DNA from 2 places in the Streptomyces sp. NPDC013317 genome. Region 1 is predicted to be linked to the other one. Evidence: riboswitches for the same ligand, from Rfam matches in the RefSeq annotation. Region 1 holds a riboswitch; the other holds the start of a gene.
What was found. A riboswitch is a leader RNA that binds a small molecule or an ion and turns the genes downstream of it on or off. The one in region 1 is predicted to bind glycine.

Region 1 (15,619 bases):
GCCAAGGAGCGGCAGGAGCTGATCGACCGGATCGACGCGGAGACCGCGGCGGCCGAGAAGCTGGAGCATGACGTCGAGAAGATCCGTGCCGAGGTCGGTGAGCGGCAGCGCGAGGCGCTCGAGGAGCACGGTGGCGACCAGGCCGAGCTGGTGGCGCTGCTCTCCGGCGCGACGCCGGTGCACGGCCCCGGCGTGAAGCTCGTGGTCGACGACGCCAAGGACACCGAGGAGGGTGGCGGGGGTCCGCGCGAGAGCAGCGGGTTCTCCGACACCGGCCGGGTCCGTGACCGCGACATGCAGAGGGTCGTCAACGGTCTGTGGGAGTCCGGTGCCGAGGCGGTCGCCATCAACGGTCAGCGGCTGACGTCGCTCTCGGCGATCCGGGCCGCCGGTGACGCCATACTGGTCGACAACAAGCCGCTCGTGCCGCCCTACACGGTGCTCGCGGTGGGGGACGGGCAGCGCTTGGCCACCGCGTTCCAGGACAGCGCCGACGGGCAGTACCTGCACGCGCTGCAGGAGAACTTCGGGATCCGCACCAGCATCTCGGCGGAGGCCGATGTGCGTCTGCCGGCCGCGCCGAGCCTGATCGTACGTACAGCAGAGCCGAGGGGAGCCGGGGTCACCAAGCCCACCGGGCGGGCCACGGCCGACACAGGGAAGGGCACATCTTGATCGCCGTACTGGGCCTGATCGTGGGAGTCGTGGTCGGACTGTTCGTCCGTCCCGAGGTTCCGGCGGTGGTCGAGCCCTATCTTCCGATCGCCGTGGTCGCCGCCCTCGACGCGGTCTTCGGCGGCCTCAGGGCCATGCTCGACGGGATCTTCGTCGACAAGGTCTTCGTGGTCTCCTTCCTCTCGAACGTGGTCGTGGCCGCGCTGATCGTCTTTCTCGGCGACAAGCTGGGCGTCGGCGCGCAGCTGTCCACCGGTGTCGTCGTCGTGCTCGGCATCCGGATCTTCTCCAACGCGGCCGCCATCCGGCGGCACGTCTTCCGGGCGTGACACCGATGAGCGACGCGACCAACCCCAAGTCCTCGGAGAACCCGGACGACGACCGGCCGACGCCTGTGGAGCCGGCCACCCCCTCGGCAGCCGCTGCCCCCTCCGCACCCGCCGCCGACGAGCAGCCGCTGACCGGCCGCCAGCGGCTGGCGGCCGGGCTCTGGCCGCCGCGGGTGAGCCGGGCCCAACTGATCGTCGCCGTGCTGCTGTTCGTCCTCGGCCTCGGTCTCGCCATCCAGGTCCGCTCCACCAGCGACAACAGTGCGCTGCGCGGGGCGCGCCAGGAGGACCTGGTCCGCATCCTCGACGAGCTCGACGACCGCACCCAGCGGCTGGAGGACGAGGCGTCGCGTCTGGAGACCCAGCGCTCGGAGCTGGAGTCCAGCTCCGACCAGGCCGAGGAGGCGCGCAAGCAGACCCAGGAGAAGGAGCAGCAGCTCGGCATCCTGGCCGGAACCGTCGCCGCGGAGGGCCCGGGCATCACGCTGACCGTCCGCGGGGCGGCCGCGGCGGTGGAGTCGGACATGCTGCTCGACGCCATCCAGGAGCTGCGCGCGGCCGGTGCCGAGGCGATTCAGGTCAACGACGTACGAGTCGTCGCGGACAGCTACTTCACGGGTAGCGGCACCGACATAGAAATCGATGGAACGAAGGTGGCCGCTCCGTACGTCTTCAAGGTCATCGGCAAGCCCGAGGATCTTGAGCCCGCGCTCAACATCCCTGGTGGCGTCGTGCAGACGTTGGAGAAGGAGCAGGCCACCGCGACCGTGGCCCGGTCCCAGAAGATCGTCGTGGATGCCTTGCGACCTGCGAAGCGGCCTGACTACGCTCAGTCGTCCTCGCAGTGAGGCGGGGGCGCATGGCGGTCGCGCGACAAGGGGGAGACGTTGCGGGGGGTCGCCGCACCACAAGCGTGGTGCGTGGTGGAAACTGTCGGGTGGATACGGACGTTGTGAGGATGTCCGGGTCGGCAGGTGTGTTCATTCAGGGTTCGTCCTGCCCCACGGGCGGGTCTGTTTCGGTCAAGGGGAATCGCCCGTGAGTTTTTTTGCGAAGTTGTTCGGCAAGAGCGCACGCGAGGACGGCGGCAACGCCAAGCACCGCGCGCCGCGCCACGCCCAGAGCGAGGAGCAGGGTGGCGAACGCCCGCTCTTCCGTGACGAGGTCGACGACCATGGCGCGTCGTCTGTTGACCCTGCCGGTGCCGGGCGCATAGGTTTCGGAGAACCATCAACCTCAGGTACGGGTGGAGGGTTCACCCCCGACCCGTATGCGACACAGACCTCCGCGGGTCAGCCGCGGCAGGAGGACGCGTCCATGCCGGTGTGTACGAGGTGCGGTCACCGCAATGCCGCGGACAGCCGTTTCTGCTCCCACTGCGGCACGCCGCTGCGGGGCGGGGCGCCTGTGGAGCGCGCGTCCGAGACGACGTCGACGATCTCGATCTCCGGCCTCGAGGCGTACGACGCCGAGGTCACCGGCCAGACGGCGCTGCCGTCCCTGTCGCCCGAGGCGCAGGCGGCCGTCGAGGCGCTGCCGGCCGGATCGGCGCTCCTCGTCGTGCGCCGCGGCCCGAACTCGGGCAGCCGCTTCCTGCTGGACAGCGAGCTGACCACGGCCGGGCGTCACCCGCAGAGCGACATCTTCCTCGACGACTTCACCGTGTCGCGGCGCCATGTGGAGTTCCGGCGGGCGCAGGACGGCAGTTTCACGGTCGCCGACGTCGGCAGCCTCAACGGTACGTACGTCAACCGGGAGCCGATCGACTCGGCGGTTCTGTCCAACGGCGACGAGGTGCAGATCGGCAAGTACCGGCTGGTCTTCCACTCGAGCCAGCGAGGCATGTGACGCCTCGGGGAAACTTCAGGGAAGGTCCATGCTGCGAACACCGACGGGCGGTGCCGGTCACGGCGCCGCCACCGCGGGCGACCGGCTGGTCAGCATCGGGACGGTGCTGAACCAGCTGCGTGACGAGTTTCCCGAAGTGACCATCTCGAAGATCCGGTTCCTGGAGGCCGAGGGGCTCGTCGAGCCCCGGCGGACGGCCTCCGGGTACCGGAAGTTCAGCCCGCAGGACGTGGAGCGGCTCGCCCAGATCCTGCGGATGCAGCGCGATCACTATCTTCCGCTGAAGGTCATCCGGGAGCATCTCGACGCCCTCGCCCGGGGTGAGCAGATCAGGCTTCCCGCTCCCAGCCCCCAGCGTGACCTGCTCGACGGGGCGTGGGAGGCGGAGGGCGACCGTCCGACCGCGGCGCGCGTGGGGCGGGCCGAGCTGCTCGCCGCCGCCGAGGTGACCGAGGGGGAGCTCGCGGAGTGGGAGTCGTACGGACTCATCGCCGCGGGACCCGAGGGCGGCTACGACGCCGAGGCGGTCACCGTCGCCCGGCTCGTCGCGGATCTGGGGAGATTCGGTCTGGAACCGAGGCATCTCCGGGCGGTCAAAGCGGCCGCCGACCGGGAGGCCGGACTGGTCGAGCAGGTGGTGGCGCCCCTGCGCCGGCACCGTAACCCGCAGACCAGAGCCCATGCGGAGGCCACCGCGAAGGAGCTCGCCGGGCTCTCCGTACGGCTCCACGCGGCACTGGTCCAGACCGCGCTCGGACTTCGCTTGCAGTGATCTTGCGGGGCCCCGACTACCCAAACCGGTCGGGCACGTCCTAGGGTTGCTGTGTGAACGAGCTCGACGTTGTGGGTGTCCGGGTGGAAATGCCCTCCAACCAACCGATCGTGCTCCTGCGTGAAGTGGGAGGCGATCGGTACCTCCCCATCTGGATCGGACCGGGTGAGGCAACCGCGATCGCCTTCGCCCAGCAGGGGATGGCCCCTGCCAGGCCGCTGACGCACGACCTCTTCAAGGACGTCCTTGAAGCCGTGGGCCAAGAGCTCACCGAGGTCCGCATCACCGATCTCCGTGAAGGTGTCTTCTACGCGGAGCTGGTCTTCGCCAGCGGTGTCGAGGTGAGCGCCAGGCCGTCCGACGCCATAGCGCTGGCCCTGCGCACCGGAACGCCGATCTTCGGCAGTGACGGCGTGCTGGACGACGCCGGTATCGCGATTCCGGACGAGCAGGAGGACGAGGTGGAGAAGTTCCGCGAGTTCCTCGACCAGATCTCCCCCGAGGATTTCGGGTCCAGCAGCCAGTGAGGTCCGGCCGCTGTTCACCGGGTGCCGTCAGGGCATTCGGATAGCCTTTCCCCGGAGAGGGGCACGCGAAACCACTCTCAGGGTGATTATCACTCGGCGTGCCGAGTGTGGCGATCGTTGACGCACCCCGAGCGACTGCCTACCTTCGTGTGGGCAGGTCAAGGACGGAGGGTCGGCGTGATGAGCAGCGGCGACGGTACGGCAGGGGGCTCCCTCGGGCGCGCGCCCGGGGAGAGCGGTCCGTATCCGCTTCACGGCAGTGTGGGCGACTTCGGGGCGGACACGGGTGCGGGGGCGGCGCCGAACGTCGTCTCCGACGAGGCGGCGGTGACGGACACGGTGGGATACCGCGGTCCGACGGCCTGCGCGGCGGCGGGGATCACCTACCGCCAACTGGACTACTGGGCACGCACCGGGCTCGTCGAGCCGAGCGTGCGGCCGGCGTACGGATCCGGGACGCAGCGGCTGTACAGCTTCCATGACGTCGTCGTACTCAAGATCGTCAAGCGGTTCCTGGACACCGGGGTCGGGCTGCAGAACATCCGGGCCGCCGTCCAGCATCTGCGGACCCGCGGCTTCCGCGACCTGGAGCGGATGACGCTGATGAGCGACGGGGCCACGGTCTACGAGTGCTCATCGCCCGACGAGGTCGTGGACCTGCTCCAGGGCGGTCAGGGCGTCTTCGGGATCGCGGTCGGCGTGGTTCGGCGCGATGTGGAGGCGGCGCTCTCCCAGCTGCATGGGGAGCGGATCGACACCGGCGAGACGCTGATCGGTCACAACCCCGGCGACGAGCTCGCGCGCCGGCGGCGGGATCGCGCGGTCTGAGCGGTCCCCGGGCTGTGGCGCGTCGCGTTGTGTGGCGCGTCTGGCTGGTTCGTCGTGCTGTGGCGCGTCCGTATGTGCGTGCGGTCGATTGTCAGTGGTGTAGGGCAGCATCGGACGTGTGAGAGCCGCGCCGACGATCCTGCATCTCGACATGGATGCCTTCTTCGCCGCCGCCGAGCAGGCGGCGAAGCCCAGTCTGCGCGGAAAGCCTGTGGTCGTGGGTGGTCTCGGCCCGCGTGGGGTTGTGGCGACCGCCTCGTACGAGGCCCGGCGCTTCGGCGTGCACTCCGCGATGCCGATGGCCCAGGCGCGGCGGCTGGCGCCCAACGCGGCCTATCTTGTGCCGCGCTTCGGCTTCTACCGCTCGATCAGCGAGCAGGTCATGGAGCTGCTCGGGCGGCTGTCGCCGCTCGTCGAGCCGCTGAGCCTGGACGAGGCCTTCGTGGACCTGGAGGCCGGGGGAGTGGCCGACGACCGCGCGAGCGCTCTGGAAGCCGGTGAGCGGCTGCGCAGGGACATTCTCGCCACCACGGGGCTGACGGGGTCCGTGGGGCTCGCGGGGTCGAAGATGCTCGCCAAGATCGCCTCCGAGGAGGCGAAGCCGGACGGGCTGGTGCTGATGGAGCCGGGGACCGAGCGGGAGCTGCTGGGGCCGAAGTCGGTGCGGATCCTGCCGGGGGTCGGCCCGGCCACCGGGGAGCATCTGCGGCGGGCCGGGATGACCACGGTCTCCGACCTCGTGGAAGCGGGCGAGGACGAGCTCGTACGGCTGCTGGGGCGGGCGCACGGGACCTCCCTGTACCGAATGGCCCAGGGGCACGACGATCGGCCCGTGGTGGCCGAGAGGGACGCGAAGTCGGTGTCGGTCGAGGACACCTTCGACGTGGACCTGCATGACCGGGTGCGGATCAGGACCGAGGTGGAGCGGCTTGCCGATCGGTGCGTGGGGCGGCTGCGGGCGTCGGGACACTCGGGCCGGACGATCGTGCTGAAGGTCCGGCGGTTCGACTTCTCGACGCTGACGCGCTCGGAGACGTTGCGGGGGCCCACGGACGACCCGCTCGTGGTGCGGGAGGCGGCCGGGCGGCTCCTGGAGGGCGTGGACACCACGGGCGGCGTGCGGCTGCTCGGCGTCGGGGTGAGCGGCCTCGCCGACTACACGCAGGAGGATCTCTTCGCCCAGGCGGCGGAGCGGGAGGAGGAAGCGGGGGATACGGGGGGATCGGGGGGTGCGGGAAGCCCGGAGGGCGCGGTGGAGGACATGTCGGCGCCTGCGGCCGCCTCCGAGCCGGAGGAGCCGCAGACCGTCGAGCGGAGATGGGCACCCGGGAACGACGTACGCCATGCGGTGTACGGGGCCGGGTGGGTGCAGGGGAGCGGGGTCGGGCGCGTCACCGTGCGCTTCGAGGAGCCGCAGTCGCCGCCGGGGCGGGTACGGACGTTTCTCGTCGACGATCCGGAGCTGGAGCCGGGGGAGCCGTTGCCGCTGGTGGGGCCGGAGGGAGGGGCGGCGGCGGTCGCCTAGGGGGTGCGTCCGGCCTTCGGCCGGGCTTGTCGTTCCCACCCGCACCACCCGTGCAGAGGGCATGGCAGAGGTGGGGGTCTCCCTGTGGGTGGTGGCCGCGCGGTCGGCAGGAGTGGGCGGGTGGTCAGGTCTTCTCCGCGCCCGCCAGGGTATGTAGCTGGCGTGGCAGAGGGGCCCGGCTTCCCAGTGGCTGGTGCCTCGCCGTCGGCGGCGGTGGAGGGTGTGTGGCTCCCCGGGCGCTTGTCCGGCCGTGGCTCTGGGACGTCAGGCGTCCTCCTGGCCCGTTCGGGGCCTGCACGTGGCTTGGCAGAGGGGCCCGGCTTGCCAGTGGCTGGTGCCTCGCCGTCGGCGGGTGGAGGGCGTGTGGCCGGCCGCCAGCATGCCAGGGGCGGCCTCCGGTTGCGTCAGGGGCCGCAGGTGGCTGGCGGAGGGGCCGGTCTTCGCGGGAGGTACTGCGCCGGCCGTGGGGTGGTCAGGTCTCCTCCTGGCCTGCCAGGCGGCCGAAGTCGCGATCCATCGGGGGCGGGGGCGGGAGGGCCAGGCTGTAGTGGCGGTAGAGCTGGAGTTCCTGCTCGGGGGAGAGGTGGCGACCCACGCCGAAGTCCGGGGCGTCCTTGATCAGGGCGCGTTCGTACGGGATGTGGAGGCCGTCCTCGACCAGTTCGCTCGGCTCCAGCGGGACGAACGCGTCCCGGCTGAAGAGTCCCGTGCGGACCGCCGCCCACTCGGGGACTCCCGTCGCGTCGTCCAGGTACACCTCGTCCACGGTGCCGATCTTGTGTCCGTTGCGGTCGTACGCCTTGCGGCCGATCAGGCTGCGCGGATCGATGTCGGTCTGCACGGTCCCTCCAACAGGTCGCAACTGCTCTACAAGGACTACGAAAGTGCACATCTGGGATGTCGGCCACTTGAGCGACTGGTCCGGGAACGGCGCTGGTAGGCTGGCTGTGGCTGTCGACACCGTGCGGGAGAGTCCTCCGGAGAAACCTTTCGGAGGCGCCGAAGGAGCAAATCCTCCCCGGAATCTCTCAGGCACCTGTACCGCACGGGCGAGGTCACTCTGGAAAGCAGAGCGGAAGTCCGACGGCATTCGCTCTCACCGACGGTGAAAACCGGCGCGCCCCTTCGGCATGCCGGTGAAGCTCTCAGGTTGAGATGACAGAGGGGGAGGCCGTCCGGGTACCCGCGCCGTGGTGCCCCTCGCAGGTCGTGACGACCAGGAGGCCTCCGTACATGTCCGCCCACCGCATTCCGCTCTCCGAGCTCGAACAGGGCATTCCGTTCGAGCAGCGGCACATCGGGCCCGACGCCGAAGCACGGGCCAAGATGCTCGCGCAGGTCGGCTACGGCTCCCTCGACGAGCTCACGGCCGCCGCCGTGCCCGACGTGATCAAGAACGCCGAGGCGCTCGGTCTGCCCGCCGCCCGCACCGAGGCCGAGGTCCTCGCGGAGCTGCGTGAGCTCGCCGACCGCAACCAGGTCCTCGCCCCGATGATCGGCCTGGGCTACTACGGCACCTTCACCCCGCCGGTGATCCTCCGCAACGTCATGGAGAACCCGGCCTGGTACACGGCGTACACGCCCTACCAGCCGGAGATCTCGCAGGGCCGCCTGGAGGCGCTCCTCAACTTCCAGACGATGGTCGCCGACCTCACCGGTCTGCCCACCTCCGGCGCCTCCCTCCTCGACGAGAGCACCGCGGCCGCCGAGGCCATGGCGCTCTCCCGCCGTGTCGGCAAGGTCAAGAACGGCGTCTTCCTCATCGACGCCGACACCCTGCCGCAGACCATCGCGGTCATCGAGACGCGCGCCGAGCCGACCGGTGTCGAGGTCGTCGTCGCCGACCTGTCCGAGGGCATCCCCGCCGAGGTCGCCGAGCGCGGCGTCTTCGGCGTGCTCCTCCAGTACCCCGGCGCCTCCGGTGCCGTGCGCGACATCAAGCCGCTCATCGACGCGGCCCACGAGCTCGGCGCGATCGTCACCGTCGCCGCCGACCTGCTCGCGCTGACGCTGCTCACCTCGCCCGGCGCGCTCGGCGCGGACATCGCCGTCGGCACCACGCAGCGCTTCGGCGTACCGATGGGCTTCGGCGGCCCGCACGCCGGCTACATGGCCGTCCAGGACAAGCACGCCCGCTCGCTGCCCGGCCGCCTCGTCGGCGTCTCCGTCGACGCCGACGGCAACAGGGCCTACCGACTGGCGCTGCAGACCCGCGAGCAGCACATCCGCCGTGAGAAGGCCACCAGCAACATCTGCACCGCGCAGGTGCTGCTCGCCGTCATGGCCGGCATGTACGCCGTCTACCACGGCCCCGACGGCCTCAAGGGCATCGCGCAGCGCACCCACCGGTACGCGGCCATCCTCGCCGCGGGCCTGAAGGCCGGCGGCGTCGACGTCGTCCACGGAAGCTTCTTCGACACCGTCACCGTCCGGGTGCCCGGCAAGGCCGCCGAGGCCGTCGCCGCCGCCCGTGAGGCCGGCGTCAACCTGTACCTCGTCGACGCCGACCACGTCTCGGTCTCCTGCGACGAGACCACCGGCCGCGCCCAGCTCGACGCCGTGTGGAGCGCCTTCGGCGTCGCCGCCGACATCGAGGCCCTGGACGCCGCCACGGAGGACGCGCTGCCCGCCGGGGTGCTCCGCTCCGACGCGTACCTCACCCACCCGGTCTTCCACGCGCACCGCTCCGAGACGTCGATGCTGCGCTACCTGCGCAAGCTCGCCGACCGTGACTACGCGCTCGACCGCGGCATGATCCCGCTCGGCTCCTGCACCATGAAGCTGAACGCGACCACCGAGATGGAGCCCGTGACCTGGCCGGAGTTCGGCCAGATCCACCCCTTCGCCCCGGTCGAGCAGGCGCAGGGCTACCTCACGCTCATCACCGAGCTCGAGGAGCGTCTCGCCGAGGTCACCGGCTACGACAAGGTGTCGATCCAGCCCAACGCCGGTTCTCAGGGCGAGCTGGCCGGTCTGCTGGCCGTCCGCGCCTACCACCGCGCCAACGGCGACGAGCAGCGCACCGTCTGCCTCATCCCGTCCTCCGCGCACGGCACCAACGCCGCTTCCGCGGTCATGGCCGGCATGAAGGTCGTCGTCGTCAAGACCGCCGACGACGGCGAGGTCGACGTCGCGGACCTGCGCGCCAAGATCGAGCAGTACCGCGACGAGCTGTCCGTGCTGATGATCACCTACCCGTCCACGCACGGTGTGTTCGAGGAGCACGTCGCCGACATCTGCGCCGAGGTCCACGACGCGGGCGGCCAGGTCTACGTCGACGGCGCCAACCTCAACGCGCTGGTCGGTCTGGCCAAGCCGGGCAAGTTCGGCGGCGACGTCTCGCACCTGAACCTGCACAAGACCTTCTGCATCCCGCACGGCGGCGGCGGCCCGGGCGTCGGCCCGGTCGGTGTGCGCGCGCACCTCGCGCCGTACCTCCCGAACCACCCGCTGCAGCCGACCGCGGGCCCCGAGACGGGCGTCGGCCCGATCTCCGCCGCTCCGTGGGGCTCCGCGGGCATCCTGCCGATCTCCTGGTCGTACGTGCGTCTGATGGGTGGCGAGGGTCTCAAGCGCGCCACGCAGGTGGCCGTCCTCGCGGCGAACTACATCGCCAAGCGCCTGGAGCCGCACTACCCGGTGCTCTACACGGGTCCGGCCGGACTCGTCGCCCACGAGTGCATCGTCGACCTTCGTCCGATCTCCAAGGCGACCGGTGTCAGCGTCGACGACATCGCCAAGCGCCTGATCGACTACGGCTTCCACGCGCCGACGATGTCGTTCCCGGTGGCCGGCACCCTGATGATCGAGCCGACCGAGTCCGAGGACCTGACCGAGCTCGACCGCTTCTGCGACACGATGATCGCGATCCGAGGCGAGATCGAGAAGGTCGCGTCGGGCGAGTGGCCGGCCGGGGACAACCCGCTGGCGAACGCCCCGCACACGGCCGCCGCGCTCGGTGGCGAGTGGAACCACCCGTACACCCGTGACGAGGCGGTCTTCCCGGCCGGTGTCTCGGCCGCGGACAAGTACTGGCCGCCGGTCCGCCGCATCGACGGCGCGTTCGGCGACCGCAACCTCGTCTGCTCCTGCCCCCCGCTGGACGAGTACGACCAGTAGGACCCGCGGCGCGGACATGAGTCAGGGCCGGTTCGGAGAGTTCTCTCCGGGCCGGCCCTTGCGTGTTCCCTCGTACGTGTCGTGCCCGACGCGCCCCGGAGTCAGGCGGCGGTCGTCACCCGGCCCGCCGTCAGCGGGCGGTGCGGGGCGATGATCTGGCCGTCCGGCAGCAGTTCACCGGTGTCCTCGAAGAGCAGGACCCCGTTGCACAGCAGGCTCCAGCCCTGCTCCGGGTGGTGCGCCGTCGGACGGGCCGCCTCCCGGTCGGCGGAGTCGGCGGTGGGACAGGCAGGTTGGTGCTGGCACATGGATGGGTTCTTTCGCTGCGTCGTGGTCTCTGTCGTCCTGCGGCTCGATGCGGTGCTCATGGCCGCCCCCCGTTGTCGGTTCGGTTGGTCCAGTGTTCCGCTACGGAAGGCGATCCGCAGGTATTTCACGGCAGCTCTTCCTACTGCATGAAGACGTATCACCCGCGCGGGCGGTTCAACGCAACCGGGCGGTCTCTTCGGGTGGTTCGGGGTAGCCCCAGTGGGCTAGTCCGTCCGGGGCGGGGTGTTCGAGGGAGTCGTTCGGACACCAGGACGCCCCGCGGCCCGGTCGGGGCCGCGGGGCGTGACATATCTCGGAAGAGGTGGTTCAGGCCGGCGCCGGGGTGCCGAACAGCGGTGGGGGAGCCAGTCGCAGGGTGAGGACGGGCAGCAGGTCGGCGACCCGGTGCGGCCGGTGGGCCGCGATGCCGGGCGGTGCCGGGGCGAGCGGGACGAGCAGGTCCGCCGGGTCGGGCGAGGACGTCGCTCCGTCGGCGTCCGTGTCGCCGTGCAGCCAGAGCGTCAGCATGTACAGCTCGGGTACGGAGAGCAGTCGCGGCTGGTACACCGTGGGCAGCGACTCGGCCTGGAGCAGGGCGCGTTCGGTCGCTGTGACGTACGGACCCTCGAAGAAGTGCGAGAACGACCAGCCGTCGGGGGTGAGCATGGTGTCGGCGGCGGCCACCGCCCGGTCGGTGCCCCGGATCAGGAAGCGCCAGCCGGCCAGTCGCGTACGCGGTGCCTGCCCCGACGGGACGACCTGATCCCGTACGTCGAGGACGTGGAGGGGCAGGGGTGCCTCTGGGCTCAGTGGCCCTTGGGCCGCTCGCAGAGCGGGAGTTCGCGCCTCGCGGACGGCGGTGGGGGAACCGAGGGCCGCGAGGACACTGCGCAGGGCCGGCGCAGGGGCCGGTGAAGGTCGGAGCATGATGGGTCGCCTCTCACTCAGGAGACACGGTGACGCGTGGGCAGGTACGACGGCGCTGTGGGCTGCCGGGCCGAGGGGGCCATGAAGCCATGGCCGGGCGCCAACACTCTGCCTCGTTCGCGGAGTTTATACGAGACGTGTTCACGCGTTGTTTCCTCTAGCGGTCGCCGATATTGCCGACAAGGCGTCATCCGGCCTTAACGCGGAGGCGATTCATCGTATTTGTGACGCGTGCGGGTCGTCTGCCTGCGAGGACTTCACCGATGCGGACGGCCGGTAATCGACCCCACGCTTTCGTTGAATATGGCCGCGGAATATGTCCTTTGCGGTTGCCCTCGGGACGTGCCGGGTGATTGCGTGACCCAGCCTATCGTTCAACGAAGGCGGCCCGCAGGCGTTATGGATCAATCGGGTGGGCATCATCGTCCGTGACACGCGCGGCCGTCGCCGTGGCCGCCCGATCGGGAGGGAAGCTTCCATGGGGGAGAAGGTCGTGGCAGACGGGTTCGACCTGTCCGATCGGCAGAGATACCGCAGGAAGCTCCAACAGTGCCTGGCGGGGCTGGCGAGGCTCCTGGCGGAGAAGAGGTTCGACCGGCCGCGCAATCTGATGGGCCTGGAGATCGAACTCAATCTCGCGGGCGCCGACGGCATGCCGAGGATGGTGAATGGCGCGGTCCTCGAGCGGATCGCCAGCACGGATTTCCAGACGGAACTGGGAATGTTCAACCTCGAAGTGAACATCGCTCCGCACCGACTCGGAGGCCGCGTTTTCGACCGGCTCGCGGAGGAACTCACGACCGGCCTCGGATATGCCGACCGCAAGGCCCGTGAACTCGACGCGGGCGTGCTCATGATCGGAATTCTGCCCACGCTCGCGCAGGACGACCTCGTCTCCGAGAACATCTCGTCCGTCGACCGGTACACCCTGCTCAACGACCAGATCGTCGCCGCCCGCGGCGAGGACTTCACGCTCGACATCCACGGTGTCGAGGAGCTCGCCTGCACGGCCACGTCGATCGTGCCGGAAGCGGCGTGCACCTCCGTACAACTGCACCTCCAGGTCACGCCCGCCCGGTTCGCCGCCGTGTGGAACGCGGCCCAGGCCGTGGCGGCGGTCCAGATCGCCGTAGGCGCCAACTCGCCCTTCCTCTTCGGCCGGGAGCTGTGGCGCGAGTCCAGGCCCCCGCTCTTCACCCAGGCCACGGACACCCGGCCGCCCGAGCTCCAGGCGCAGGGGGTGCGGCCGAGGACCTGGTTCGGGGAGCGGTGGGTGGACTCCGTCTACGACCTCTTCGAGGAGAACCTGCGGTACTTCCCGGCCCTGCTGCCGATATGCGACGAGGAGGACCCGCTCCTCGTCCTCGATCAGGGCGGGGTCCCGCGGCTGCAGGAACTCGTGTTGCACAACGGCACGGTCTACCGCTGGAACCGGCCGGTCTACGGCTGGGTCGACGGCGTTCCGCATCTGCGCGTGGAGAACCGGGTGCTGCCGGCCGGTCCGACGGTCACCGACGTCGTCGCCAACGCGGCCTTCTACTACGGACTGGTACGGGCGCTGGCCGAGGACTCCCGGCCGATCTGGAAGCGGCTGCCCTTCGAGGACGCCGCCGCGAACTTCGACACCGCCTGCCGCCACGGCATCGAGGCGGAACTCCGCTGGCCGCGACCGGGCCGCTCCGGCGGCGTGGCGACCGTCCCGGCGGTACGCCTCGTCCTCGACGAGCTCCTGCCGCTGGCCGCGGCCGGGCTCGACGCCTGGCACGTCGAACCGGCGGACCGGGACTTCTACCTCGGCGTGATCGAGGAGCGCTGCCGGGGGCGGGTCAACGGCGCGTCCTGGCAGGCCGACACCTTCCACAAGGCGCTGGAGTCGGGCCTCGGCCGGGAGGCGGCGCTGGCGGCCACCACGCGCCGGTACGCCGAGCTGATGCACGGCGGCGAGCCGGTGCACCGATGGCCCGTGGGGATCGACTAGCGCCGGAGCCGGCATCTGGACGGCGCGCGCGGGCACCCGGAATGGCGCGCGCCCCCGGCCGTCACGCATGATCTCCGTACCCGGAACGCGATGGGGAAGTGGAGAACAGGTGTGGTGTCGGATCAACGAGTGGTGCCCGCTGACCTTCCGCCCGACGGTCTGCCGCGCCGGATCCTGAGGTCCGAGACGCTGATCGTCCTGGCGCTGTCACTCGGTGCCAGCGCCCTGTCGTCGCTGATCAGTTTCACCGGCTCGCTGACCAAGCCCGGCGGACTGAAGGAACAGGCGGCGACGCTCAACGGCTCGTACGCGCCCGGGCGCCCCTGGCTGGACCTGGCCTGGCAGCTCTTCGGGATCGCGTCGGCGCTCGTGCCGGTGGTGCTCGTCGCCCATCTGCTGCTGCGCGAGGGCTCGGGAATGCGCGCCATCGGCTTCGACCGGACGCGCCCCTGGCCCGACCTCGGCCGGGGCGCGCTGGTCGCGGCGGGGATCGGCAGCGCCGGACTGGCCTTCTACCTGGGGGCGCGGGGGGCCGGGTTCAATCTGACCGTGGTGCCCGAGTCGCTGCCGGACATCTGGTGGAAGTACCCGGTACTGATCCTGTCGGCGATCCAGAACTCCGTACTGGAGGAGGTCATCGTCGTCGGCTACCTCCTGCGCCGGCTGGGGCAGTTGGGGTGGTCGCCCATGGCCGCCCTGGTGGCGAGTTCGGTGCTGCGCGGCTCGTACCACCTCTACCAGGGCATCGGCGGCTTCGTCGGCAACGTCGTGATGGGCGTCGTCTTCGTCTACCTCTACCGCCGCTGGGGGCGGGTGGGGCCGCTGGTCGTGGCGCACGCGTTGCTCGACATCGTGGCCTTCGTCGGGTACGGCCTGCTGGCCGGGAGGGTGGACTGGCTGCCCACCGTCTAGGCAGGGAGGCGAAGAGGGGCGTACGGCGACGGCCGTACGCCCCTCTTTCGTCGGCCGGGACCCTTCATCAGGCGTTCAGCTCGCCGTCGACGACGGTGACCGCGTGGCCTGTCAGGAGGGTGCGGTCGCCGCGGAGCCGGGTGTGGACGAGACCGGTGCGCGCGCCGCCCTGGAGACCGGTGAGGTCGTCGCGGCCGAGGCGCGCGGACCAGAAGGGGGCGAGCGCGGTGTGCGCGCTGCCGGTGACCGGGTCCTCGTCGATGCCGACGCGGGGGAAGAAGCCCCGGGACACGAAATCGTAGCCACGGTCGGGGTCTTCGGCTGCGGCGGTGGCGATCACTCCGCGATCGGAGAGGTCCGTGAGGGCCGCGAGGTCGGGCGTCAGGGCGCGGACGGCGGCCTCGTCGCGCAGCTCGACGACGAGGTCGCCGATGTGCGCCGCGGTGTCGTGGACGGAGACGATCTCCGCGCCCAGGGCCTGCTCCAGGCCGTCGGGGGCCGGCACGGGGGTCAGTGACGACGTGGGGAAGTCCATGGTGACGGTGCCGTCGGGCGCCGCCGTGGCCGTGAGGACGCCGCAGCGGGCGGCGAAGCGGACGGTCCCCGTCGCGGCGCCCGTGGTGTGCAGGACGTGGGCGGTGGCGAGCGTGGCGTGCCCGCACATGTCGACCTCGGTGGCCGGGGTGAACCAGCGCAGCGCCCAGTCCGCCTCGCCGCCCGGCGGAAGCGGGTGGGCGAAGGCCGTCTCGGAGAGGTTGACCTCGGCGGCCACCTTCTGGAGCCAGTGGTCGTCGGGGAAGGAGTCGAGGAGGAGGACGCCCGCCGGGTTGCCGGAGAAGGGGCGGTCGGTGAACGCGTCGACGATTCGGA
Region 2 (15,619 bases), on a different contig from region 1:
GAGAAGAAGCGGGGGGTGGGACGGCGGGCCGTCCTGCTCGGCGGCGGCGCGGCCGTCCTCGGTACGGCGGCGCTGGCGCGTGACGAGCTGGCGCGCGCGTGGTGGCGGCTGCCGGGCACGGAGAAGGACCGGGTGGAGGGTGAGCTCGACCACAAGGGCGCGGACTGGTCGGCGGCGTCCCGGGCGAACTGGCGGCGGGCGGACCGCCCGGCCGACTACACGATCGACCGAGTGGTGATCCATGTCGTCCAGGGCAGCTACGCGAGTGCCCTGAAGGTCTTCAAGAACCCGGGGCACGGTGCCGCCACGCATTACGTCGTCCGCAAGGACGGGCACGTGGCGCAGATGATCCGTGAGCTCGACGTGGCGTTCCACGCGGGGAACCGGGACATGAACGAGCGGAGTATCGGGATCGAGCACGAGGGGTTCGTGGACCGTCCGCAGGACTTCACGGCGGCGATGTACGCCTCCTCGGCGCGGCTGACGGCGGGGATCTGCGGCCGGTACGGCATACCCGTGGACCGGGAGCACGTCATCGGGCACGTCGAGGTGCCCGGGACCGACCACACGGACCCCGGGCCGCACTGGGACTGGGACCGCTACATGAAGCTCGTACGGGAGGCTTCGAAGAGGGTCACGTGAGCCCGGCGGTGCGGGCGCGCTCGACGGCGGGGCCGATGGCGGCGGCGACCGCCGCGACGTCCTCCTTGGTGGAGGTGTGGCCGAGGGTGAAGCGCAGGGTGCCGCGGGCGAGGTCCGGGTCGGTGCCGGTGGCGAGCAGCACGTGGCTCGGCTGGGCGACGCCGGCGGTGCAGGCGGAGCCGGTCGAGCACTCGATGCCCTGGGCGTCGAGGAGCAGGAGGAGGGAGTCGCCCTCGCAGCCGGGGAAGGTGAAGTGGGCGTTGGCGGGGAGCCGGTCGACCGGGTCCCCGCCGAGGATCGCGTCGGGGACGGCGGCGAGGACGGCCGCGACGAGGTCGTCGCGCAGGGCGCCGATCTCGCGGGCGAACTCCTCGCGCCGCTCGGCGGCGAGCCGCCCGGCGACGGCGAAGGCGGCGATGGCGGGCGCGTCCAGGGTACCGGAGCGGACATGGCGCTCCTGGCCGCCGCCGTGGAGGACGGGCACGGGGCTGTACTCGCGGCCGAGGAGCAGCGCGCCGATGCCGTAGGGGCCGCCGATCTTGTGGCCGGAGACGGTCAGGGCGGCGAGGCCGGAGGCGCCGAAGTCGACCGGGAGCTGACCGAAGGCCTGGACGGCGTCGGCGTGCAGCGGGACGTCGAACTCGTCGGCGACGGCGGCGAGTTCGCGCACCGGCATGACGGTGCCGATCTCGTTGTTCGCCCACATGACGGTGGCGAGCGCGACGGTCTCGGGCTCGCGGGCGATCGCCTCGCGCAGGGCGCCGGGGTGCACGCGGCCGTACCGGTCGACGGGCAGGTACTCGACGGTGGCGCCCTCGTGCGTGGCGAGCCAGTCCACGGCGTCGAGCACGGCGTGGTGCTCGACGGGGCTGGCGAGGACGCGGGTGCGGGCGGGGTCGGCGTCACGGCGGGCCCAGTACAGGCCCTTGACGGCGAGGTTGTCGGCCTCGGTGCCGCCGGAGGTGAAGACGACCTCGCTGGGCCGCGCGCCCAGGGCGGCCGCGAGGGTCTCGCGCGCCTCCTCGACGACCCGCCGGGCGCGCCGCCCGGCCGCGTGCAGGGAGGATGCGTTGCCCGTGACGGCGAGCTGGGCGTTCATCGCCTCGATCGCCTCGGGGAGCATGGGCGTGGTCGCGGCGTGGTCGAGGTAAGCCATGGTGCCTCGATTCTACGAGGGCGGTGTCCCCCGCTGGGCCACGCCCCCGCGGCTCCCGCGTCGCCCGCGGGGCCGGCCCGCGGGCGGCGCCGCCGCACCGGCCCACCCCGCACCCTGACGCCGAGAAACCCCGAGGCTCAGTCGCGCGGCGCGCGGGCCAGTTGGCGGGACTGCGCGACGAGCCGGTCCGCGCTGTCCCAGACCTCCGCGTCCTCCTCCAGGAAGCCGCCGGCGAGGTTCCGCGTGGTGATGGAGACCCGCAGCGGTCCGGGGGCCGGGCGGCAGCGCACGTGCGTGGTGAGCTCGACGGTCGGGGTCCACCCCTTGAGGCCGAGCTCGAAGGAGGTCGGCGGCAGCGCGTCGACGGTGAGGAGCAGGGAGAGCGCGTCGGGCTCGCGGCCGTCGGCGAGCGCGAACCAGCCGCGCATCTCGCCCTTCCCCGACGGCGCGCCGATCGCCCAGCCGACGGTGGCCGGGTCGAGCTTGAGGTCGAGGCGGTCGGTGATGGCGTTGGAGCCGGGGATCGGCGGCCTGGGGCCGTCGGAGGGGCCGAAGCACTGGTCGAGGGGGGCGACGGCCGGGGGCGTGGCGGAGGTGCGGACGTCGTCGCTGAGCGCGTCGAGATCACCGTACGAGGCGAGGACGCGGATGCGCTCTACCTCGGTGCCGTCCTCGGCGTACTGGAAGAGGGACGCCTGGCCGGTCGAGAGCGTACGGCCGGTGCGGACGGTCTCCGTGCGGATCACGGCGGGGCCGGGCACGGACGGCGTGAGGTAGTGCGCCGAGATCGTGAACGGGTCCGGGTGCGGCAGGTGGTCGCCGAGGGCCCGGCCGAGCAGGGCGAGGAGGTAGCCGCCGTTGACGGCGTTGATGATCGTCCAGCCTGCGGAGAGGTCGGCGTCGTAGACACCGGGGGCGCGGAGGGTGACGGTGGTGTCGCGGTCGAACTCGCTGACCGCTTCGCTCGTCGTCGTCTCGATGCTCGTGCTCATGTCCCGACGGTACAACACGATGCTACTGAGCGGTAGCTTTTTCGGGTTCCTCGCGGGCGGAGGAACGGCGGTTCCACGCGCGGGGCGCGCGCCAGTGGTAGCGCATGGCGAGCAGGCGCAGCGCGAAGGCCAGGAGGACGGCGGCGCCGCTCGTGAACGCGTTGAGCACGTCGAACCGGATGCAGACGACGACCGTCGTGGCGCCGACGATCGCCGGCACGGCGTAGAGGTCGCGGTCCCAGCGGAGCAGGGAGGGGATCTCGTTGGCGAGCACGTCGCGCAGGACACCGCCGCCGACGGCGGTCGCGAGACCGAGGGCCGCGGAGGAGGTCAGACCGAGACCGTACTCGTACGCCTTGATGGTGCCGGTGACGGCGAAGAGCCCGAGCCCGGCGGCGTCGAAGACGTTGACGGCGGTCTGGGTGCGTTCCACCTCGGGGTGCAGGAAGAAGACGAACGCCGTGGCGACGAGCGGCATCAGGAAGTAGCCGAGGTCGGTGAAGGCGGCCGGGGGCACGGCGCCGATGATCAGGTCGCGCAGGAGCCCGCCGCCGAGGGCGGTGACCTCGGCGAGGACGGCGATGCCGAAGACGTCGAAGTTCTTCCGGACGGCCAGCAGGGCGCCGGAGATGGCGAAGACGAAGATGCCGATCAGGTCGAGGGCATGTTGTACGGAGGGACTGAACAGATCGTGGAACACGGCGCCCATTGTGACGGGTGCGAAGGGTGCCGCCGGCGGGCGCGGGCGGGGACGGGAGGTTTCCCCCCGCCCCGCCCCTCCCGGAAACCCTGACGGGCCCTGGGGCCGTCCCCACGAACCCCCGCGAGGCGGCGGCTTCGCGCCGCTCGCGCCGCAGGCCCGCCGGGCATGCGCGCGGCCCCCGCTGCCTTGTGGCAGCGGGGGCCGCGTCGCGTAGCCACACCTTCGGGCCTCACCCTCGGACGAAGCGCCGTGCTACTCCTTGGCCGTACCGCCCTCGGACGGCGCGTCACCCTCGGACGGAGCGTCCGCCTTCGACGGCGCGTCGTCCTGGGCCGGAGCGTCCACCTCCGCGGACGCGTCGTCTCCGGACGGAGCGTCCGCCTCCGCCGCGGCGACGGCCGCGGTCGAGGTGGCCGCCCCGACCGCGGTGGCCGCCTCCGTGGCCGGCGGCTTCGTGATCGACACCTCCACCGACTCCCGCGCCGACGGCACCGTCACGCCCTCCGCGTTCTCCGGGTGGTGGCACGCGACCCGCTGGCCCGGACGGAGTTCGAGCAGCGGGGGCTCCACCGTCCGGCAGACCTCCGTCGCCTTCCAGCAGCGCGTGTGGAAACGGCAGCCCGGCGGCGGGGCGATCGGGGACGGGACGTCGCCCTTCAGCAGGATGCGCTCGCTCTTCGCGCCCTTGCGGCGGGGGTCCGGGATCGGGACCGCCGACATCAGCGCCCGGGTGTACGGGTGCATCGGCGACTCGTAGAGGGACTTGCGGTCCGCGAGCTCCACGATCTTGCCGAGGTACATGACCGCGATCCGGTCCGAGACGTGCCGGATCACCGACAGGTCGTGGGCGATGATCACGTACGTCAGGCCCAGCTCGTCCTGGAGGTCGTCCAGGAGGTTCACCACCTGCGCCTGGATCGAGACGTCGAGCGCCGACACCGGCTCGTCCGCCACGACCAGCTTCGGCTTCAGGGCGAGCGCCCGCGCGATGCCGATGCGCTGGCGCTGGCCGCCCGAGAACTCGTGCGGGTAGCGGTTGTAGTGCTCCGGGTTCAGGCCGACCAGGCCGAGGAGGCGCTGGACCTCCTTCTTGACCCCGCCCTCGGGCTCCACGCCCTGGAGCTTGAACGGCGCCGAGACGATCGTGCCGACCGTGTGCCGGGGGTTCAGCGAGCCGTACGGGTCCTGGAAGATCATCTGGATGTCACGGCGCAGCGGACGCATCTTGGCCACACCGAGGTGCGAGACGTCCACACCCTCGAACTCGACCGTGCCGCCCGTCGGTTCGAGCAGCCGCGTGATCAGCCGGCCCATCGTCGACTTGCCGCAGCCCGACTCGCCGACGACGCCGAGGGTCTCCCCCGGGTACACCTCGAAGTCGATGCCGTCGACCGCCTTGACCGCCCCGACCTGGCGCTGCAGCAGCCCCTTCTTGATCGGGAAGTGCTTCACCAGGCCGTTGACCTTGAGCAGGGGCTCAGTGCTCTTGTTGTCGCTCACAGCTTCGGCGCAATCTCTTCGGTCCAGATCCGGGTCCGCTCCTCCGTCGACATGTGGCAGGCGGAGTAGTGACGGTCGGCGTGCTCGCCGCCCGTCGGCGCGAGCCGCAGCTCGGGGCGCTCGGTGCGCGTGATGCCGCCCTTGGGCACATCCGCGTACGGGCATCGCGGGTTGAAGGCACAGCCGCTGGGCACGTTGATCAGGCTGGGCGGGTTGCCCTTCACCGGGATGAGCCGCTCGGTCTGGTCGCGGTCGATCCGCGGCATCGAGCCGAGCAGGCCCCAGGTGTAGGGGTGCTGAGGCTCGTAGAAGACCGCCTCGGCCGGCCCGCGCTCCACGCACCGGCCGCCGTACATCACCAGGATGTCGTCGGCGACCTCGGCGACGACGCCCAGGTCGTGCGTGATGATGACGACCGCGGAGCCGAACTCCTTCTGCAGGTCCCGGATCAGGTCGAGGATCTGCGCCTGGACCGTCACGTCGAGCGCGGTGGTCGGCTCGTCCGCGATGAGCAGTTCGGGGTTGTTGACCAGCGCCATCGCGATCATCGCGCGCTGGCGCATACCGCCGGAGAACTCGTGCGGGTAGTTCGAGAAGCGCTTGGCCGGCTCGGGGATGCCGACCCGGTCGAGGAGTTCGACGGCCCGCTTCTTCGCGGTCTTCTTGTCGACCGGGTGGTGGACCCGGTACGCCTCCACGATCTGCGCGCCGACGGTGTAGTACGGGTGCATCGCGGAGAGCGGGTCCTGGAAGATCATCGCCATGTCGCGGCCGCGCAGCCGGCGCACGTCCTCCGGGTCGGCCGAGAGCAGCTCCCGGCCGTTGAGCCAGATCTCTCCGGAGATCCGCGCCTTCTGACGGCCGTACTGGCCGACGGTGTGCAGACCCATGATGCCGAGCGAGGTCACCGACTTGCCGGAGCCGGACTCGCCCACGATGCCGAGGGTCTTGCCCTTCTCCAGCTGGAAGGAGAGCCCGTCGACGGACTTGACCAGACCGTCGTCGGTCGGGAAGTGGATCTTCAGGTCGCGGACGTCGAGGAAGGCGTCGGACGGGGCGTTCCCGGACGCGACCGGTTCTCCCAGGGCCGCGCCGGTCTTGGTCAGCTTGTCCGTCATGCGAGCCTCACTCGGGGGTCGATCACCGCGTACAGAAGGTCCACCACGAGGTTGGCGATGACGACGGCGGCCGCGGTGATGAGCGTGACCGCCAGGATCAGCGGCAGGTCGCGGTCGCTGACCGCCTTGAAGGCCGCGTTTCCGAGGCCCGGCAGGTTGAACGCGGTCTCGGTCAGGACGGCGCCGCCCATGAGGGCGCCGAGGTCCATGCCGAAGATGGTCAGGATGGGGGTCATCGTGGAGCGCATGGCGTGCTTGCCGAGCACGACCCGCTCCTGGAGACCCTTGGCCCGTGCCGTACGGATGTAGTCCTCGCCGAGGACCTCCAGCATGGTGGCGCGGGTGAGCCGCGCGTACATCGCCGCGTACAGGAAGGCGAGCGTGATCCACGGCAGAAGCAGGCCGCCGAACCAGCTGCCGAACGAGTCGCTGATCGGCACGTACTTCGCGTCCAGCCAGCCCAGCTGGGTGCGGAAGAGGAACATCACCAGCATGGCGGTGAAGTAGATCGGGAGCGAGACACCGGCCAGGGCGGTGATCATGGCCGCGCGGTCGACGGCCGTGCCGCGCTTGAGCGCGGAGAGCACGCCGGTGGCCACGCCCATCACGAGCCACAGCAGGGCCGCGCCGATGACCATGGAGATCGTGACCGGGATCCGGTCGACGAGCAGGGTCCAGACGTCCTGTTCCGTACGGAACGAGTAGCCGAAGCAGGGCGCCGCGCAGTGGATGGTGTCGCCGCCGCCGGTGTAGTCCCGGCCGACGAAGATTCCGGAGACGAAGTGCCAGAACTGCACCAGGATCGGCTCGTCCAGGCCCAGCTTCTGGCGGACGCCCTCGATGGAAGCCGGATCCGCCTGCTTGCCGACGAACATCGCGGCAGGGTCGCTGCCGGTCAGCTTGGGGATGAGGAAGAAGATGCTGAGCGTCACCAGGGTGACGACCATCAGCATCACTGCGACGGCGAAGAGCCGTCGAACGAGATATGCAAGCATGCGGTCGGCCGTCCGGTGGCCGGGGATCCCGGTCGGGATCCCCGGCCACCGTGAGCGGCCATCACCTGCCCTTCGGACCTAGCGGCGGGTGGTGCGCCGTTGGAGCGGGTGGATTGACTCTGGACTTACTTCATGACGCCGAGCGACGCGTAGTCGTAGCGGCCGTTGTAGGCGTCGGCCGTGTAGACGTTGGTCAGTCGCGAGGAGCGCCAGATGATGTTCTTCTCGTGCGTGAAGGGCAGGTAGACCGCGGCCTCGGAGACCTTGGTGTTGATCTGCTTGTAGAGCTCGCCGGCCTTGGCCGGGTCGGTCTCCTTCAGCGCCTGGTCGAACAGGCCGTTGACGGCCGGGTCGTTCAGCTCCGAGAAGTTGTTGTTACCGCTCTGCAGGATGAAGCGGCCGTCGACCAGCGGCTGCAGGAAGCCCTGGCCCGACGGGAAGTCGGCGCCCCAGCCCATGATGATGATGCCGTAGCCCTTCTCCTTGACCACCTTCGGCGAACCGATGATGCCGGAGGTCTGGGCGCCGTCGAACTGGTCGATCTGGGCGTCGATGCCGACGGCCTTCAGCGACTGCTGGAGGGACTCGGCGGTGGCGATCTCGATCGGCTTGTTGTTGCGGACCGCGATGGTGGTCTTGAAGCCGTTCGGCTTACCGCACTTCTGCAGCGCCTCCTTGGCCTTCGCGACGTCCGCCTTGCCGGCCAGCTTGCCGTACGGGTCGGCCTTCGGGTCGGCACCCTTGATCGCCGGCGGCAGCATGTTGGCGGCGATGTCGCCACCGGCCTGCGGGCCGCCACGGGCGGTCTGGAGGGACTTGGAGTCGGCCGCGTAGATGATCGCCTTGCGGCACTCGACGTTGTCGATGACCGTCTGCGGGAAGACCGCGTAGCGGATGAAGCCGGTCTGCGGGTTGTCCGCGTTCTCCTTGTGCTGCTGGAGCACCTTGGCACGGGCCGCCGCGCCGACGCCGGTGGCGTTGAGGTCGAGGTCGTACTCGCCCTCGATGAGACGGTTGTCCATGTCGTCGGCGTTCGTGGTGAACGTGACGCTGATCTTGTCCGGCAGGGCCTTGCGGACGGTGTCCGTCTTGGCGTCCCACTTGTCGTTGCGGACGAGCAGCATCGACTTGTTGGGGGTGTACTCCTGCCACTTGTACGGGCCGGAGGAGAAGGGCTTCAGGCCGTACTTGGCCTTGGTGTCCTTGTCCTGGCGGACCGGGGAGGCGGCGGGCATGGCCAGCATCTGCAGGAAGTCACCGTTGGCGACCGGCAGCTTGAAGATGATGGTCTTGTCGTCCGGCGTCTCGATCGCCTTCAGGCCGAGCTTGTCCGCGGAGGTGTCCTTGTAGGGACCCTTGTACTCGCCCTTGGGGTCGAGGACCTGCTGGAGGTAGATCGGACCGCCGGAGATGACGTCCTGGGCCCAGATGCGCTCGATGCCGTACTTGATGTCCTTGGAGGTGATCGGCTTGCCGTCCTCCCAGGTCACCCCGTCCTTCAGCGTGAAGGTGTAGGTGAGGCCGTCGGGCGAGACCTTGCCGGCGTCGGTGGCGAGGTCGGGGACCAGCTCGGTGGAGGCGGCGCCCGGCTCGGCCTTGAAGGTGACCAGCTGACGCGTGTAGTAGCGCGCGAAGTCCCACACGAAGCCGTAGTAGCCGCGCTGCGGGTCCCACGAGTCGGCCTCCTGCGAGCCGATGAACTTCAGCTCGCCGCCCTTCTTGTCGGAGGCGTTGGCGACCTTGTTCACGGCGGCGTTGAAGCCGGCCGCGCCGGCCTTGCCCTTGTCGCCGTCGCCGCTGCCGCCGCCACAGGCGGTGGTGACGACCATCGTGGCCGCGGCGAGCAGCGCACCGGCGGCGATTCTGCGCCGCGAAGAGCTGTTCAGAGTCATGGTCTCGCAACCTCCGGAATAGTGGCGGCCGTCGAAGCGGTCCGCCGGTCTTGACTGCCTCCTGTCACCAGCGGCAGGGGCGGGGTCGTACGGGCGTGCGGGCGGTCTGGTGGGTGCCGAGCGGGTGCTCAGCGGGCACCCTTCGGGTCGAGCGCGTCACGCACGCCGTCGCCGAAGAGGTTGAACGCCAGAACGGTGATGAAGATCGCGAGGCCGGGGAACACCATGAACAGCGGATCCGCCTCATAGGTGTTGACGGCCTTCGACAGCATCTGCCCCCAGGAAGCGGTGGGAGGCTTCACTCCCGCGCCGAGGAAGCTGAGCGCGGCCTCGGTGAGGATGTTGGTGGGGATCATGAGGGTCGCGTAGACCGTGATCGGGGCGATCAGGTTGGGGAGCAGCTCCCGGCGCAGGATGTAGAGCCGGCCGGCGCCCAGGCTGCGGGCGGCCTCCACGTACTCGCGCTCACGCAGCGAGAGGGTCTGGCCGCGGACGATCCGGCCGACGTACGGCCAGCCGAAGAAGCCGATCACGATCACCAGGGCACCGATGCGGACGCCCGAACCCTCGATCCCGAAGAGCTCGTTGGGGAGCACGGAGACCAGGGCGATGGTGAAGAGCAGCTGGGGGAAGGCGAGCATGACGTCCATGACACGGCTGAGCGCCGCGTCGACCCAGCCGCCGAAGTAGCCCGCGACGATGCCGAGGATCGTGCCGAGGACGACGGCGAAGACCGCCGCGAGGAAGGCGACGAGCAGGGAGATGCGGGCGCCGTAGACGATGCGGCTGAAGACGTCACGGCCGTTGACCGGCTCGACTCCGAGCAGGAAGTCGGAGGTGATCCCGCCGTAGGAGCCGATCGGGGTGCCGAAGAGCGGGTCGATCTGGTCCTCGTGGAACTCGTCCGGCGGGTGGCCGAGGAGACCCACGATGAGCGGTGCGCAGACGGCGACCAGGATCAGGAACAGCACGATCGCGCCGCCCGCGAGGGCGATCTTGTCCCGCTTCAGCCGCATCCAGGCGATCTGCCAGGGGGAGCGCCCCTCGATCGTCTTGCCCGGCGGCGCGTCGGGCACGGCGTCGACGGCGGTGGTCGCGTCGACCACGCTCGTCTCGTGCAGTGGTGCCGTCATCGTGGTCAGGACCCCTCTCGGCCGCCGGTAGCCGGCCCTTGCCCGCCGCGGGTAGCGGCTTGGTGGAACAACTGCGGGACAGCGGCCAGGAGGCCGAACGCCCGGTGTTCCGGGGAGTCTTCAATGGGTTCGCGATCACCCGCCAGACCTCACGATGAATGTTTGCTCAACCGTGATGCGGTTCGTTGCCTTCCGTTATCCGGACGCTGAGATCACGTCAGCGGACCATCTCGCCCGCTATTCGGTCAGAACGGACATGTAGCCCAACCCCTGGGATACATGCGCCGATTGGGGTGACGGAAGGGGCGTATCAGTACGCGCGGGGTGCGGCCGGAGGGTAGCCGTAGCCGGGCGTGTGCGGCGCGGGGGCGGCGTGCGCGTCACGGTCGTAGAACGGCCGCGCGTTGGCCCGCAGCCACATCGCGACGGGGTCGTACGCATCGGACATCGCGACCGTCGAGACGGGCAGCCCGTCGGGTACGCCGGAGATCGACTGGCGCATCATCGCCCGTACCGACTCGACGGAGGCGGCGGAGGTGTCGTACAGGTCGAGACCGATGGCGAGGTACGGAGATCCCACCGAGGGCTGCACCCAGGCACGGCGCAGCGCCCTGACGGCAGGGGTGCGATGGGCGTTCTGGGTCAGAAGGGCATAGAACTGGGGGATTTCCAGCGCGGGTTCCGAGAGCCGCAGCGGTCCGGCGGGCATCCGGTCGAGACCGGTGGCGATCCGGCGGAGGTCGGTCCAGGGGATGCCGACGCCTCCGCCCGTCTCGTGCGGATTGAGCCAGATCCCCCAGCGGTCGGGGTAGAGAGCGCGGGCGATCTCCCGGCCGGTGACGACCTCGTGCGCGCGGTTCCAGCCGGAGGCGGCGAGCTCCTGGGCGGAGGTGACGCACGGGGCGTACCCGAAGCCGTCGACCTCCATGTTCCCGTACTGGGCCTCGGGCGCGCCGGGGGTGCCCTGCCACAGCAGCATCCAGACGCTGCCGTCGGCGAGGGCGTGCAGCAGCTGCTCGTACGCGTCGTAGCGTCCGGGTGCCACCTGGCGCAGCATGTGCTCGACCTGTCCGGCCGCAGCGGTGCCTGACGCGCTCACCCTGGTTCCCGCCCCTCTTCCGTCCACCGCACCAGCTTAATTACAGGGAGGCCCGCTGATAGAAGGGGCGCACCCGCTCCAGCATCCAGTCGCCCACCGGGTCCTGCGCGACGTCGAGCAGGATCAGGTTGACGGGCCAGGCGACCTCGACCCGGCCGAGCGCGCGGCCGAGGGCGTCGAGCGGGGCGTTCCGGTCGACGCCGTCCCAGGCGACGAGCTCCACGCCGACGAAGAGGGCCGGCTCGGTGCCCTCCACGCTGGCCAGGGCGCGGCGGGCGGAGACCACGACACCGGTGGCCTCGAACTCGGCGGCCGCGGCGGAGAGGAAGTCGACGGGGTCGTCCTGCCAGTCGGGCTCGAACAGCCGGACCCGGCCACCGCTCGCGGGGCCGTCCAGCGGGGTGCGTCCGACACGGCAGAGCTCGGCGACGGCGGGCGGCGGCAGCGGGGCGCCGACGGTGCCTCCGGGGTTCACGGCGATACCGAGCTGCGGTGGCAGACCGCGGGCGAATTCACGGGCGGGCGCGACGGTGAAGGACATGTGGCTGCCGACGCAGGCGAGGAACTGCTGCTCGGAGCTGAAGACGGGGACGTACGGGAGTCCGTCGATCTCCAGCGTGGGCAGGTCGAGGTCCCGGCTCTCGGGGCTGCCGCCGTTGGGCAGCGGCACCCAGACGGGGCTCCGGCCGAGCACCTCCACGAGCCGGCCTCCGGCGGAGGCGTTGCCGAGCGAGGCCGCGAGGACCTCTTCGAGCTCGTTGCCCGGCCACGTAACGTCCACGGTTCCCGTATCCCCTTCTCGCGCGCCCTGGTCACGACGCCCTCGGGGCAGAACCCTAACGCCGCCCTGATGTCGTCGTGGCCAAAAGTACTCAGTGGGCGGCGCGGAAGGCGATCGTGCGCAGAGCGCCCGCGGCGTCCCGGTCGAGCAGGGTCGCCGAGGCGCAGCCGCGGGGCAGGCGGCCCGACTCGACGGAGCCGATCATCCGGCCGACGGCCCGGCGGTGGCGGGCGAAGGCGTACCCGGAGACCCCGCGGCCGCGCTCGCGCTGTCCCTCGCGGGCGGTGTCGGGGGTGACGTCGAGCAGGATCAGGTGCAGGGCGCGGCCGCGGCGGCGGGCCTCGCGGGCCAGCCAGTTCCGCACCCAGGACTGGGTGCCGCAGTCGTGGACGACGACGCTCCGTCCGGAGCGCAGCGCCCGCCACAGCCCGGCGTAGTGGGCGATCCGGGCCAGGGGGCGGTAGACCGCGTACGGCAGGAAACCGGGCAGCCGGGCCTCCCAGCGCTCGCGGGCGTCCTGGGAGTCGATGCCCAGACCCTGGGCCGCGCGCCGCATCAGGGTCGACTTGCCGCTTCCGGGCAGCCCGGAGACGACCACGAGGTCGCCCGCGGCGAAGGCGAGCGTCCGGGGACCCCGGCCGCCGCGCTCGCGCAGGTCCCGCAGCAGGGGCGCGGCGAAGCGGCGCCTTCGCGTCCTGGCGCGGGCGCGCTGGGCCGGTATGCCCGTGCCCGTCGCGTATGCGCCGCTGTGCTGGAACGTCATCTTTTCTCCCCCTGTCGGGTCCCGGAGACCCCTGCCCACAAAGTGTAAAGAAGGGGTAATGAGGCACAAGCGATTTGCCGATCGGACACCGCATGCAATGATGTGCGCGCCAAGCGCACACAACCGCATACCGGCCGCTCGAATCCGCGCGGGAGAGTCCCGGAACCACCACGGTGGGCCCCGGGCGCCGAAGGAGCAAGACCCTCCCTTGAATCTCTCAGGCCCCGTACCGCGTGGATGAGGCAGATCTGAAAAGCGGGACGCCCCAGGCGTTCCCACCCAAGGTGCAAGCCGAACTCTCGGAGACGAGATGCCCTCGGTGAACCTCTCAGGTTCCATGACAGATGGGGAGGACGTCCTCGCCCGTCATGTTTTCCGCCCTTGGGACCCGGGAGCCACCCATGAGCACGTCTGCCCCCCGTCTGACCGCCCTCGATGCCCTGCATCGGTCCCTGGGCGCGACCATGACCGACTTCGCCGGCTGGGACATGCCGCTGCGCTACGGCAGCGAGCGTGACGAGCACAACGCCGTCCGCACCAAGGCGGGCCTCTTCGACCTCTCCCACATGGGCGAGATCACGGTCACCGGCCCGCAGGCCGTCGAGCTCCTCGACTTCGCCCTCGTCGGCAACATCTCCACCGTCGGCGTGGGCCGCGCCCGCTACACGATGATCTGCCAGGAGGACGGCGGCATCCTCGACGACCTGATCGTGTACCGCCTCGGCGAGACGGAGTACATGGTCGTCGCCAACGCCTCCAACGCGCAGATCGTCCTCGACGCGCTGACCGGGCGCGCGGCCGGCTTCGACGCCGAGGTGCGCGACGACCGGGACGCGTACGCCCTGCTCGCCGTCCAGGGCCCGGAGTCCCCCGGCATCCTGAAGTCGCTCACCGACGCCGACCTGGACGGTCTGAAGTACTACGCCGGCCTCCCGGGCACGGTCGCCGGGGTCCCCGCGCTGATCGCCCGCACCGGCTACACCGGCGAGGACGGCTTCGAGCTGTTCCTGAAGCCGGAGCACGCCGAGGGCGTCTGGAAGGCGCTGACCGAGGCCGGAGCCCCGGTCGGCCTGATCCCGTGCGGCCTCTCCTGCCGTGACACGCTCCGCCTGGAGGCGGGCATGCCGCTGTACGGGCACGAGCTGACGACCTCGCTCACTCCGTTCGACGCGGGCCTGGGGCGGGTCGTGAAGTTCGAGAAGACGACCAACGAGGGTCGCTTCGTCGGCCGTGAGGCGCTGGAGAAGGCCGCCGAGCGCGCCGAGACCGCGCCGCCGCGCAAGCTGGTCGGCCTGATCGCCGAGGGCCGCCGCGTCCCGCGGGCCGGCTTCTCCGTCGTCGCGGACGGCCAGGTCGTGGGCGAGGTCACCTCCGGTGCCCCGTCGCCCACCCTCGGTAAGCCGATCGCCATGGCGTACGTGGACGCGGCGCACGCCGAGCCCGGCACGCAGGGTGTAGGTGTGGACATCCGCGGCACCCACGAGCCGTACGAGGTCGTGGCGCTGCCCTTCTACAAGCGCCAGAAGTGACGCATCCGTCTCGTCCGGCGTCTCACCCCGCAAGACCCACGTTCATCAGCACTCGTCCGATCCAGGAGAATCAGGTCATGAGCAACCCCCAGCAGCTGCGCTACACCAAGGAGCACGAGTGGCTGTCGGCCGCCGAGGACGGCGTCGCGACGGTCGGCATCACGGAGTTCGCGGCCAACGCGCTCGGTGACGTCGTCTACGCCCAGCTCCCGGAGGTCGGCGACACGGTGACCGCGGGCGAGACCTGCGGCGAGCTGGAGTCGACCAAGTCCGTCAGCGACCTGTACTCCCCGGTCACCGGTGAGGTCGTGGCGGCCAACCAGGACGTGGTGGACGACCCGTCGCTGGTGAACACCGCTCCGTTCGAGGGTGGCTGGCTGTTCAAGGTGCGCGTCACCGGAGAGCCGGACGACCTGCTGACCGCCGACGCGTACGCCGAGTTCTCCGCCGGGAACTGAGACCCCTTAGGGATCGATTCATGTCTGTGCTGAACACCCCTCTCCACGAGCTGGACCCGGAAGTCGCCGCCACGGTCGACGCCGAGCTCCACCGCCAGCAGTCCACCCTCGAGATGATCGCCTCGGAGAACTTCGCTCCGCTGTCGGTCATGGAGGCCCAGGGTTCGGTCCTCACCAACAAGTACGCCGAGGGCTACCCGGGCCGCCGCTACTACGGCGGCTGTGAGCACGTCGACGTGGCCGAGCAGATCGCCATCGACCGGATCAAGGACCTGTTCGGCGCCGAGTACGCGAACGTCCAGCCGCACTCCGGCGCGTCCGCGAACCAGGCCGCGCTCTTCGCGATGGCCCAGCCCGGCGACACGATCCTCGGTCTGGACCTGGCCCACGGCGGTCACCTGACCCACGGCATGCGCCTGAACTTCTCCGGCAAGCAGTTCAACGTGGTCGCTTACCACGTCGACGACGCCGGCCTGGTCGACATGGCCGAGGTCGAGCGGCTGGCCAAGGAGCACCGCCCCAAGGTGATCATCGCGGGCTGGTCCGCCTACCCGCGTCAGCTGGACTTCGCCGAGTTCCGCCGGATCGCCGACGAGGTCGAGGCGTTCCTCTGGGTCGACATGGCCCACTTCGCGGGTCTGGTCGCGGCCGGCCTGCACCCGAACCCGGTCGAGTACGCGGACGTGGTGACCTCCACCACGCACAAGACCCTCGGCGGCCCGCGCGGCGGTGTCATCCTGGCGAAGCAGGCGTTCGCCAAGAAGATGAACTCCTCGGTCTTCCCCGGCTTCCAGGGCGGCCCGCTGGAGCACGTGATCGCGGCCAAGGCCGTCTCCTTCAAGATCGCGGCCTCGGAGG

Region 2: linked by a shared signal. The riboswitch ahead of gcvT (glycine cleavage system aminomethyltransferase GcvT) and the one ahead of gcvP (aminomethyl-transferring glycine dehydrogenase) in region 1 are both predicted to bind glycine.

Annotation. Positions count from the first base shown of each region.
Region 1 covers NZ_JBVHDX010000011.1:259,451-275,069, reverse strand. Annotated here, with positions in the region: gene ACZ3IJ_RS27235 (DUF881 domain-containing protein) at 1-675, shown strand, start outside; gene ACZ3IJ_RS27230 (small basic family protein) at 672-1,004, shown strand; gene ACZ3IJ_RS27225 (DUF881 domain-containing protein) at 1,010-1,852, shown strand; gene ACZ3IJ_RS27220 (FHA domain-containing protein) at 1,935-2,852, shown strand; gene ftsR (transcriptional regulator FtsR) at 2,881-3,624, shown strand; gene ACZ3IJ_RS27210 (bifunctional nuclease family protein) at 3,678-4,151, shown strand; gene ACZ3IJ_RS27205 (MerR family transcriptional regulator) at 4,332-4,979, shown strand; gene ACZ3IJ_RS27200 (DNA polymerase IV) at 5,098-6,504, shown strand; gene ACZ3IJ_RS27195 (PRC-barrel domain-containing protein) at 6,977-7,345, opposite strand; glycine riboswitch at 7,460-7,558, shown strand; glycine riboswitch at 7,559-7,676, shown strand; gene gcvP (aminomethyl-transferring glycine dehydrogenase) at 7,738-10,623, shown strand; gene ACZ3IJ_RS27185 (DUF5999 family protein) at 10,725-10,931, opposite strand; gene ACZ3IJ_RS27180 (hypothetical protein) at 11,260-11,859, opposite strand; gene ACZ3IJ_RS27175 (glutamate-cysteine ligase family protein) at 12,338-13,837, shown strand; gene ACZ3IJ_RS27170 (CPBP family intramembrane glutamic endopeptidase) at 13,928-14,749, shown strand; gene ACZ3IJ_RS27165 (PhzF family phenazine biosynthesis protein) at 14,817-15,619, opposite strand, start outside.
Region 2 covers NZ_JBVHDX010000002.1:246,255-261,873, forward strand. Annotated here, with positions in the region: gene ACZ3IJ_RS05860 (N-acetylmuramoyl-L-alanine amidase) at 1-642, shown strand, start outside; gene ACZ3IJ_RS05865 (cysteine desulfurase family protein) at 635-1,798, opposite strand; gene ACZ3IJ_RS05870 (thioesterase family protein) at 1,936-2,790, opposite strand; gene ACZ3IJ_RS05875 (trimeric intracellular cation channel family protein) at 2,813-3,490, opposite strand; gene ACZ3IJ_RS05880 (ABC transporter ATP-binding protein) at 3,746-4,993, opposite strand; gene ACZ3IJ_RS05885 (ABC transporter ATP-binding protein) at 4,990-6,111, opposite strand; gene ACZ3IJ_RS05890 (ABC transporter permease) at 6,108-7,106, opposite strand; gene ACZ3IJ_RS05895 (ABC transporter substrate-binding protein) at 7,232-8,998, opposite strand; gene ACZ3IJ_RS05900 (ABC transporter permease) at 9,127-10,131, opposite strand; gene ACZ3IJ_RS05905 (enhanced serine sensitivity protein SseB C-terminal domain-containing protein) at 10,442-11,230, opposite strand; gene ACZ3IJ_RS05910 (enhanced serine sensitivity protein SseB) at 11,271-12,011, opposite strand; gene ACZ3IJ_RS05915 (AAA family ATPase) at 12,103-12,774, opposite strand; glycine riboswitch at 12,914-13,016, shown strand; gene gcvT (glycine cleavage system aminomethyltransferase GcvT) at 13,176-14,303, shown strand; gene gcvH (glycine cleavage system protein GcvH) at 14,381-14,761, shown strand; gene glyA (serine hydroxymethyltransferase) at 14,782-15,619, shown strand, end outside.